2 regions of the Pseudomonas cavernae genome follow, and region 1 is predicted to be linked to the other one. Evidence: predicted binding sites of a transcription regulator. Region 1 holds the regulator's gene; the other holds the start of a gene.

Region 1 (5,218 bases):
TGTCCAACGTAAGAGGCCAGCATGAGGTTCGTTAACCAGTTCTCCCTCCGCACCCTGCCCCTGCTCTTCAGCCTGGGTGCCACCATTGCGAGCACCAGCGCCTGGGCACTACCGACCGACCGCGAACAGCCGATCCGCGTGCAGGCCGACAGCGCCGAGTTGGACGACAAGCAAGGCGTCGCGGTGTACCGTGGCGGCGTGATCATCACTCAGGGCAGCATGAAGATCACCGGCGACACGGTGACCATCACCCAGACCGCCGAAGGCGACATCGACGTGTTCACCTCGGTGGGCAAACCGGCCTACTACGAGCAGAAACCGGAGGTCGACAAGGAAATCGTCAAGGCCTATGGCCTGACCATCCAGTACTTCGCCAGCAAGGACCGCATCGTCCTGATCGACCAGGCCAAGGTGATTCAGGAAGGCAACACCTTCGAGGGCGAGAAGATCGTCTATGACACCCAGCGCCAGATCGTCAACGCCGGCCGCGCCACGGGCACCAACGTGACCACCCCGCGCCCGCGCATCGACATGGTCATCCAACCGAAGAAAAAACCCGCCGACCAGCAGGCGCCGCAGTAATGGCCACCCTGAAAGCCCAGCACCTGGCAAAAAGCTACAAAGGCCGCCAGGTTGTCCGCGACGTCAGCCTGTCGATCGAAAGTGGGCAGATCGTCGGCCTGCTCGGCCCCAACGGCGCCGGCAAGACCACCTGCTTCTACATGATCGTCGGCCTGGTCGGCGCCGATCAGGGCCGTGTGCGCATCGATCAACAGGACGTCACCCACCTGCCCATGCATGGCCGCGCACGCGCCGGGATTGGCTACCTGCCGCAGGAAGCCTCGATTTTTCGCAAGCTGTCAGTCGCCGACAACATCATGGCGATCCTAGAAACCCGCCAGGACCTCGACCGCGCCGGACGACGCAAGGAGTTGGAAAACCTGCTGCAGGAATTCCACATCAGCCATATCCGCGACAACCTCGGCATGAGCCTGTCTGGCGGCGAGCGCCGGCGCGTAGAAATTGCCCGCGCCCTGGCCACCGCCCCGAAGTTCATCCTCCTCGACGAACCCTTTGCCGGCGTCGACCCCATTTCGGTTGGCGACATCAAGCAGATCATCCACCACCTCAAGGCCAAAGGCATTGGCGTCCTGATCACCGATCACAACGTACGGGAAACCCTGGATATCTGTGAGACGGCCTACATCGTCAACGATGGCCAATTGATCGCCGAGGGCGATGCCGAGACGATCCTGGCCAACCAATTGGTGAAAGAAGTCTACCTGGGTCACGAATTCCGCCTGTAGTACGGCCGGTGCGCGACAAGGCGGCAGTAGACTAGGAAAACGCCTAAGGATCAGGCATATAATTTGCTTCCTGACGGCACCCCGGCGCCCCGTAGTGGATGGCGCCTCGGCGCCGGCGAATAAGGTACTAAGCCCTCTGCCATGAAACCATCGCTAGTCCTTAAGATGGGCCAGCAGCTGACGATGACACCGCAGCTGCAACAAGCCATCCGCCTCCTCCAGCTGTCGACCCTGGATCTGCAACAAGAGATTCAGGAAGCCCTGGAATCGAACCCGATGCTCGAACGCCAGGAAGATGGCGACGACTTCGACAATGCCGATCCACTGGCCGATGGCGCCGACACTCCGAGTGCTCCCGCCGAGCAGAGCGAGTCCTTCGCGGAAAGCAGCTACCAGGAAGTCAACTCATCGGTCGACAACTTGGAGGAAGGCGAATGGAACGAACGCATCCCCAGCGAACTGCCCGTCGACACCGCCTGGGAAGACATCTACCAGACCAGCGCCAGCAGCCTGCCCAGCAACGATGATGACGAGTGGGACTTCACCACCCGCACCTCGTCCGGCGAAAGCCTGCAAACCCACTTATTGTGGCAGCTCAACCTGGCGCCGATGTCCGACAAGGACCGCCTGATCGCCGTCACCCTGATCGACTGCATCAACGACCAGGGCTATCTGGAGGAAAGCCTGCAGGAAGTGCTCGAAGCCTTCGACCCGGAGCTGGACATCGAACTGGACGAAGTGGAAGCGGTGCTGCATCGCATCCAGCAATTCGAGCCGGCCGGCATCGGCGCGCGCGACCTGCGCGAATGCCTGCTCCTGCAACTACGCCAGCTGTCGGCCAAGACCCCCTGGCTGAGCGAGGCCCAGCGCCTGGCCGGCGACTACCTCGACCTGCTCGGCGGCCGCGACTACAGCCAGTTGATGCGCCGCATGCGCCTCAAGGAAGACGAGCTGCGTCAGGTCATCGAGCTGATCCAGAGCCTCAACCCGCGCCCCGGCTCGCAGATCGAGTCGAGCGAGGCGGAATACGTGGTGCCCGACGTCATTGTGCGCAAACATAACGACCGCTGGCTGGTGGAGCTGAACCAGGAAGCCATGCCGCGCCTGCGGGTCAACCCGCAATACGCCAGTTTCGTGCGCCGCGCCGATGCCAGCGCCGACAACACCTTCATGCGCAATCAGCTGCAGGAAGCACGCTGGTTCATCAAGAGCCTGCAAAGTCGCAACGAGACGCTGATGAAGGTCGCCACCCAGATCGTCGAACATCAGCGTGGCTTCCTCGACTATGGCGACGAGGCGATGAAGCCGCTGGTGCTGCACGACATCGCCGAAGCCGTGGGCATGCACGAATCGACCATTTCCCGGGTCACCACGCAGAAATTCATGCACACGCCGCGTGGCATTTACGAGTTGAAATACTTCTTCTCCAGCCACGTCAGCACCGCCGAAGGCGGCGAATGCTCCTCCACCGCAATCCGCGCGATCATCAAAAAACTGGTCGCTGCGGAAAATGCGAAAAAGCCGTTGAGCGACAGCAAGATCGCTGGTTTACTGGAAGCACAGGGCATTCAAGTAGCCCGTCGCACCGTCGCCAAATACCGTGAATCCCTCGGAATAGCGCCTTCCAGCGAACGCAAGCGACTGATGTGACGGCAACATTGATCCAGGCCAAAGTGTTCCGGTGACAGGCCCGTTAGCCTGTTTTTACACACGGCAATAAGGAGAACGCGGTATGCAAGTCAACATCAGTGGACATCAACTGGATGTGACCGACACCCTACGCGACTATGTCGGCGAAAAACTCGGACGACTGGAGCGCCACTTCGACAAAATCACCAACGTGCAGGTCACCATGACGGTCGAGAAGCTCAGACAGAAAATCGAAGCGACCCTGCACATCGCCGGCGGCGAAGTCGTCGCCAATGCCGAACACGAAGACATGTACGCAGCAATCGATCTACTCACCGACAAGCTCGACCGCCAACTCATCAAGCACAAGGAAAAGCAGCAGGGTCGCCTGCAAGGCGCCCCGGCGCGCTGACACCATTCCCTACCCATGATTCGACTCGAGCACATCCTGACCCCCGGCCGTTCCCTGGTGAACGTGCCGGGCGGCAGTAAAAAACGTGTACTGGAACAAATCGCCAACTTGGTCGCCCGCGAATTGCCCGACCTCGATGGCCAAGATATTTTCGAAAGCCTGGTGGCCCGCGAAAAACTCGGCTCGACCGGTTTCGGCAACGGCATCGCCATCCCCCACTGCCGCCTGCCGGGCTGTGCCGCGCCAATCAGCGCGCTGCTGCGCCTGGAAGCCCCGGTCGACTTCGATGCCATCGACGGCGCACCGGTGGACCTGCTGTTCGTCCTGCTGGTACCGGAAGCGGCCACCGACGAACACCTGGAATTGCTGCGGCAGATCGCCAGCATGCTGGACCGCAGCGACGTACGTGAGCGCCTGCGCCATGCCCAGAGCAGCGACAGCCTGTATCAGGTCGTTGTGGACGTTCAGAACGGTTCCTAAGGAAGTCTCCTCATGCGCTTGATCATCGTCAGCGGCCGCTCCGGCTCAGGCAAGAGCACCGCCCTCGATGTCCTTGAGGACAACGGCTTCTACTGCATCGACAACCTGCCGGCCACCTTGCTGCCGGAACTCGCCGAACGCGCCCTGCTGCACACCGAGCTGCTCGAACCGCTGGTGGCCGTGTCGATCGATGCGCGCAACCTGCCCAGCCAGCTCAAGCGCTTCCCCGAACTGCTCGCCGAGGTGCGCGCCCGCCATATCAACTGCGACGTGTTGTACCTCGACGCCGACGACGCCACCCTGCTCAAGCGCTTCTCCGAGACCCGCCGGCGCCACCCGCTGACCAACGAGAATCGGCCGCTGGCCGAGGCGATCGCGGATGAGGCCAACCTGCTGGGGCCGATCGCCGACCTCGCCGATCTGAAGATCGACACCACCCATCTCAACCTCTATCAGCTACGCGACACCCTCAAGCTGCGCCTGCTGAACAAACCCGAACCGGGTACGGCCTTCCTGGTCGAATCCTTCGGTTTCAAGCGCGGCATGCCGGTGGACGCCGACCTGGTGTTCGACGTGCGCTGCCTGCCCAATCCCTACTGGAAGCCCGAACTGCGCGACCATTCAGGATTGGAGCAACCGGTGGTCGACTACCTGACGGCGCAGCCGGACGTCGAAGAGATGTACCAAGACATCCTCGCCTACCTGAACAAATGGTTGCCGCGCTTCGCCGCCAGCAATCGTGCCTATGTGACGATCGCCATTGGTTGCACCGGCGGCCATCATCGCTCGGTGTACCTGGCCGAGCGCCTCGGCCAAGCCCTCAAACAGCCTCTGAAGAATGTCCAGGTTCGCCACCGCGACCTCAGCTAAGGATTCTTACCGCGATGCCTGCCTGCGAAATCACCATCATCAACAAGCTCGGCCTGCACGCCCGCGCCGCCGCCAAGTTCGTCGGCGTCGCGGGCCGCTTCCCGTGTCGGGTGCGCATCGGCCGCAGCCCGGAAAGCTGCGTCGATGGCAAAAGCATCATGTCGGTGATGATGTTGGCCGCCGGCAAGGGCACCGGCATTCACCTGCACACCGAGGGCGAGCAGGAAAACGAGGCGCTGAATGCGTTGATCGAGCTGATCAACAACAGGTTTGACGAAGGCGAGTAAGCGCAGCCAATGAAAAAGGGGCTGCCAGCCTAGCTGTGCAGCCCCTTTTTCATGGCGCCGGCTTAGCTGCCGGCCACCGTCATCCGCTCGATCAGCACCGAGCCGCTGCGGATATTGCCGCGCAGCTCGAGATCGCCGCCCACCGCCACGATCTGCTGGAACATCTCGCGTAGGTTGCCGGCGATGGTCACCTCCTGCACCGGGAACTGGATTTCGCCGTTCTCCACCCAATA
Region 2 (5,218 bases), 490 kb from region 1:
CGATGATGACGTTCTCGTAGGGCTCCTGCTTCTCGCCGTCGACTTCCTTGATCACCACTTCCGGACGACCAACCGCCATCTCGAAGCCTTCGCGACGCATGGTTTCGATCAGTACCGAGAGGTGCAGTTCGCCGCGGCCGGAGACCTTGAACTTGTCGGCCGAGTCGCCTTCCTGCACGCGCAGGGCCACGTTGTGCAGCAGTTCTTTTTCCAGGCGCTCTTTGATGTTGCGGCTGGTGACGAACTTGCCTTCCTTACCGCAGAACGGCGAGTCGTTGACCTGGAAGGTCATGGAAACGGTCGGCTCGTCGACGGACAGCGGCGGCAGGGCTTCGACATTGTTCATGTCGCACAGGGTGTCGGAGATGTACAGCTCGTCCATGCCGCTGACGCAGACGATGTCGCCAGCCTGGGCTTCGGCGACTTCAACGCGATGCAGACCCGAGTGACCCATGATCTTCAGGATGCGGCCCTGACGCTTCTTGCCGTCGGCGCCGATGGCGACCACCGGGGTGTTGGTTTTGACCTTGCCGCGAGCGATACGGCCGATACCGATGACTCCGAGGAAGCTGTTGTAGTCCAGCTGAGAGATCTGCATCTGGAACGGACCGTCGACGTCGACATTCGGGGTCGGTACGTGGTCGACGATGGCCTGGAACAGGGCATCCATGTGCTCGTCCATTTTTTCGTGGTCGAGGCCGGCGATGCCGTTCAGGGCGCTGGCGTAGACGATCGGGAAGTCCAGCTGCTCTTCGGTGGCGCCGAGGTTGTCGAACAGGTCGAAGATCTGGTCGATGACCCAATCCGGACGCGCGCCCGGACGGTCGATCTTGTTGACCACGACGATCGGACGCAGGCCGGCCTTGAACGCCTTCTGGGTCACGAAACGGGTCTGCGGCATCGGGCCGTCCTGGGCATCGACCACCAGCAGCACGGAGTCGACCATCGACATCACGCGCTCGACTTCACCGCCGAAGTCGGCGTGGCCGGGGGTGTCGACGATGTTGATGTCGTAGCCGTTCCATTTCAGGGCGGTGTTTTTTGCCAGGATGGTGATGCCGCGCTCTTTTTCCTGGTCGTTGCTGTCCATCACGCGCTCGGATTCCAGCTCTTTACGGTCCAGGGTGCCGGACAGGCGCAGCAGCTTGTCGACCAGGGTGGTTTTGCCATGGTCGACGTGGGCGATGATGGCGATGTTGCGGAGATTTTCGATCACGATGTCGTCTCGATTAGGGATTCAGGTGCCGCGATTCTGGGCGGCCAATATGAAAAGCAATGCAGTGATTCAGCTCGGGTCGGGGGGGCGATGGCGGATACTGCCGCCAAGCAGCCCCGGCTGTTTAAGCCGGACGATAAACGCGCACATTGGCATGCCCCTCGCTGAGCAAATGATGGGCATGCAGGCGACTCATCACACCCTTGTCGCAATACAGCAGGTACTGGCGGGTGTCATCCAGGTTCTTGAAGCGACTGTTGAGGGCGAAGAACGGCAGCGCCTGCACCTCGATGCCGGGAAGCGTGAGCGGCTGGTCTTCGGCGGCATCCGGGTGGCGGATGTCGAGGACGATCTGCCCCGGCAGCGCCTCGGCCAGCTCCTCGACCTGCACATCCTCGCCCAGCTCGTCGATCACCCGGTCGATGGCCACCAGCCGCGCGCGCTCCAGCGCTCGTTCGAGCACCGCCATGTCGAACTGGCGCTCCTCGTATTCGACGCGGTCGCGCTTGGCCTTGGTGGTCGGGTTGACCGAGATGACGCCGCAGTATTCCGGCATGTGCTTGGCGAATTCGGCGGTGCCAATCTCGTAAGCGGTATCGATGATGTCTTGCTTGTGGGCGGCGATCAGCGGACGCATCACCAGCTTTTCGGTCGCCGCGTCGATCACCGCTAGGTTCGGCAGGGTCTGGCTGGACACCTGGGAGATCGCCTCGCCGGTGACCAGCGCATCGATCTTCAAGCGCTCGGCGATGTCGGTGGCGGCGCGCAGCATCATGCGCTTGAGGATCACGCCCATGTGGCTATTGTCGACCTTGCCGAGAATCTCGCCAACCACTTCCTCGAACGGCACCGACACGAACAGCACGCGTTGCGAACGGCCGTACTTGTCCCACAGGTAATGGGCGACTTCCATCACCCCCAGCTCGTGGGCACGGCCGCCCAGATTAAAGAAGCAGAAGTGGCTGACCAGGCCGCGGCGCATCATCTGATAGGCCGCCACGGTGGAGTCGAAACCGCCGGACATCAGCACCAGGCAGTGTTCGATGGTGCCCAGCGGATAGCCGCCGATGCAGTCGTGCTGTTTATGCACGACGAACAGGCGCTGGTCGCGGATCTCCATGCGCACTTCGACTTCCGGCTTCTTCAGCGCGATGCCGGCGGCGCCACACTGCTGGCGCAGCTGGCTACCGACATGGCGCTCGACGTCCATGGAAGTGAAGTCATGCTTGCCGGCACGCTTGCAGCGCACGGCGAAGATCTTGCCCAGTAGCTGGTCGGCGTAATGACGTTTGCACTTCTCGACGATGTCGTCGAGGTCACCCAGCGGGTATTCGTGCACCTCGAGGAACTGACCGATGCCCGGCGTACAGCGCAGCCGCTCGATCATCTCGCGCAGCACCTTCGGCTCGCTCAGCGCGGTCTGCACTTCCAGGTTGTCCCAGGCGCCGCTCACCTCCAGCTTGGGATCGAGGTCGCGCAACACCGTGCGAATGTTCTTCGCCAGCTGCCGGATGAAGTGCTTACGCACCGGGCGGCTCTTGATGGTGATTTCCGGGAAGACTTTGACGATCAGTTTCATGAAAACAGCGCGCGCGGGCGAGGTCGAAAAACAGGGGCGCGGATTATAGCCGAAATTGCTCAAGGTTTAATCAACTATCGTATAGCCGCCCAACCGACGCACCAACATGAGGCGGGCAAAAATCAGCCAGCCCCACAATAGTGCATCAGGACGCGCCACGCGCCATCGCAACCCCCGCCACGCCTGAGTTTCAGGGCTCGCTCCCAACCTGGAGCACTGGCACGCAATTTGCTCCCTTGTGAGGCAGACTGCCCTGGCGGAGTATGCCGCCCCGGCTTCAACTTTATTACTCAGAGGCTAATCGTTAAGCCTTTACCTTCTGGAGGACATCATGTCGAAGGCGCTTCAACTGATTAAAGATAACGATGTGAAGTGGGTAGACCTGCGCTTCACCGACACCAAAGGCAAGCAGCACCACGTGACCATGCCGGCCCGTGATGCTCTGGACGAAGACTTCTTCGAACACGGCAAGATGTTCGACGGCTCGTCCATCCATGGCTGGAAAGGCATCGAAGCCTCCGACATGATCCTGCTGCCGGTCGACGAAACTGCCGTGCTCGACCCGTTCACCGAAGAGCCGACCCTGATCCTGGTCTGCGACATCATCGAGCCGAGCACCATGCAAGGCTACGACCGCGACCCGCGCTCCATCGCCAAGCGCGCCGAGGAATACCTGAAGACCACCGGCATCGGTGACACCGTATTCGTGGGCCCGGAGCCTGAGTTCTTCATCTTCGACGAAGTGAAGTTCAAGTCCGACATCTCCGGCTCGATGTTCAAGATCATCTCCGAGCAAGGCTCGTGGATGACCGACCAGGACGTCGAAGGCGGCAACAAGGGCCACCGTCCGGCCGTCAAAGGCGGCTACTTCCCGGTTCCGCCGTGCGACCACGACCACGAAATCCGTACCGCCATGTGTAATGCCATGGAAGAAATGGGCCTGGTCATCGAAGTTCACCACCACGAGGTGGCGACTGCCGGTCAGAACGAAATCGGCGTGAGGTTCAACACCCTGGTCGCCAAGGCTGACGAAGTTCAGACCCTGAAGTACTGCGTGCACAACGTCGCCGACGCCTATGGCAAGACCGCGACCTTCATGCCGAAGCCGCTGTACGGCGACAACGGCTCGGGCATGCACGTGCACATGTCCATATCCAAAGATGGCAAGAACACCTTCTCCGGCGAAGGCTATGCCGGCCTGTCCGAGACCGCCCTGTACTTCATCGGCGGCATCATCAAGCACGGTAAAGCCCTGAACGGCTTCACCAACCCGGCGACCAACTCCTACAAGCGTCTGGTTCCGGGCTTCGAAGCTCCGGTCATGCTGGCCTACTCGGCCCGCAACCGTTCCGCCTCGATCCGCATCCCGTACGTTTCTAGCCCGAAAGCCCGTCGCATCGAGGCGCGCTTCCCGGACCCGGCTGCCAACCCCTACCTGGCCTTCGCCGCGCTGCTGATGGCCGGTCTGGACGGTATCCAGAACAAGATCCACCCCGGCGATGCCGCCGACAAGAACCTGTACGACCTGCCGCCGGAAGAGGCGAAAGAGATCCCGCAGGTTTGCGGCAGCCTGAAAGAGGCGCTGGAAGAGCTGGACAAGGGCCGTGCGTTCCTGACCAAGGGCGGCGTGTTCACCGACGACTTCATCGATGCCTACATCGAGCTGAAGAGCGAAGAAGAAATCAAGGTGCGCACCTTCGTGCACCCGCTGGAATACGACCTGTACTACAGCGTCTGATCCGGCTCTGCTGAACATGAGGCCTCCTTCGGGAGGCCTTTTTTATGCCTTGCGTTCTATCGGAAACCCCCGAGTCGAACCTAGGATCATTCCGAGTTCGCCAGCCCACTCAGCGGCGGGATTGCCGACCACTGCGCAAGGTCGGCCACGCGCGCCGCCGCCGCGGCCTTTTCCCTTGCCAGTCACGCCCGGCGATGCAAGGCTTAGCGCAGTCCACCCGAGGAGCACACGCATGCGTTTGCCGATTGCCTGCCTGATGCTGGCACTGACCCTGCCGGCCAGCGCGCAGATCTACAAATACACCGACGCCAAGGGCAATACGGTGTACACCAACCAGCCACCGCACGGCGTTAAGAGCGAGACGGTCGAATTGCCGCCGCCCAATACCGTGGAGATGCAGGCGCCAAGCGCGGCGGCCGGCGACGCCGGGCAGAATGTTCAGGCCGAGCAAGCGCCCTACCGCCAGCTGCGCCTGGCCAACCTTCCCGATGAGGCGGCCTTGCGCGCCAACAGCGGCACCTTCAGCGTCAGCGTCGAGCTACAACCGCGCCTGCAACCCGGCCATAGTCTGCGCCTGCTCCTCGACGGCCAGCCCTATGGCGCGCCGAGCCAGGTGACGAGCCTGCAGTTGACCAACATCGCGCGCGGCGAACACAGCCTGGCGGTGGAAGTCCTCAGCGGCGAC

Evidence for each region. Region 1 encodes sigma-54, which starts transcription at its own class of promoters, with help from an activator protein. Its sites were predicted from a motif close to ANTGGCATNNANNTTGCTNT; they were not measured.
Region 2: a site for sigma-54 is predicted at 3,011-3,030, ahead of glnA (glutamate--ammonia ligase). Genes of this name have one in related genera too.

What each region holds. Positions count from the first base shown of each region.
Region 1 covers NZ_CP032419.1:4,072,407-4,077,624, forward strand. The annotation lists gene lptC (LPS export ABC transporter periplasmic protein LptC) at 1-35, shown strand, start outside; gene lptA (lipopolysaccharide transport periplasmic protein LptA) at 22-582, shown strand; gene lptB (LPS export ABC transporter ATP-binding protein) at 582-1,307, shown strand; gene D3880_RS18545 (RNA polymerase factor sigma-54) at 1,449-2,957, shown strand; gene hpf (ribosome hibernation-promoting factor, HPF/YfiA family) at 3,040-3,348, shown strand; gene ptsN (PTS IIA-like nitrogen regulatory protein PtsN) at 3,364-3,828, shown strand; gene rapZ (RNase adapter RapZ) at 3,841-4,698, shown strand; gene D3880_RS18565 (HPr family phosphocarrier protein) at 4,713-4,985, shown strand; gene pmbA (metalloprotease PmbA) at 5,048-5,218, opposite strand, start outside.
Region 2 covers NZ_CP032419.1:4,560,257-4,565,474, forward strand. The annotation lists gene typA (translational GTPase TypA) at 1-1,216, opposite strand, end outside; gene thiI (tRNA uracil 4-sulfurtransferase ThiI) at 1,341-2,795, opposite strand; gene glnA (glutamate--ammonia ligase) at 3,127-4,533, shown strand; gene D3880_RS20745 (DUF4124 domain-containing protein) at 4,766-5,218, shown strand, end outside.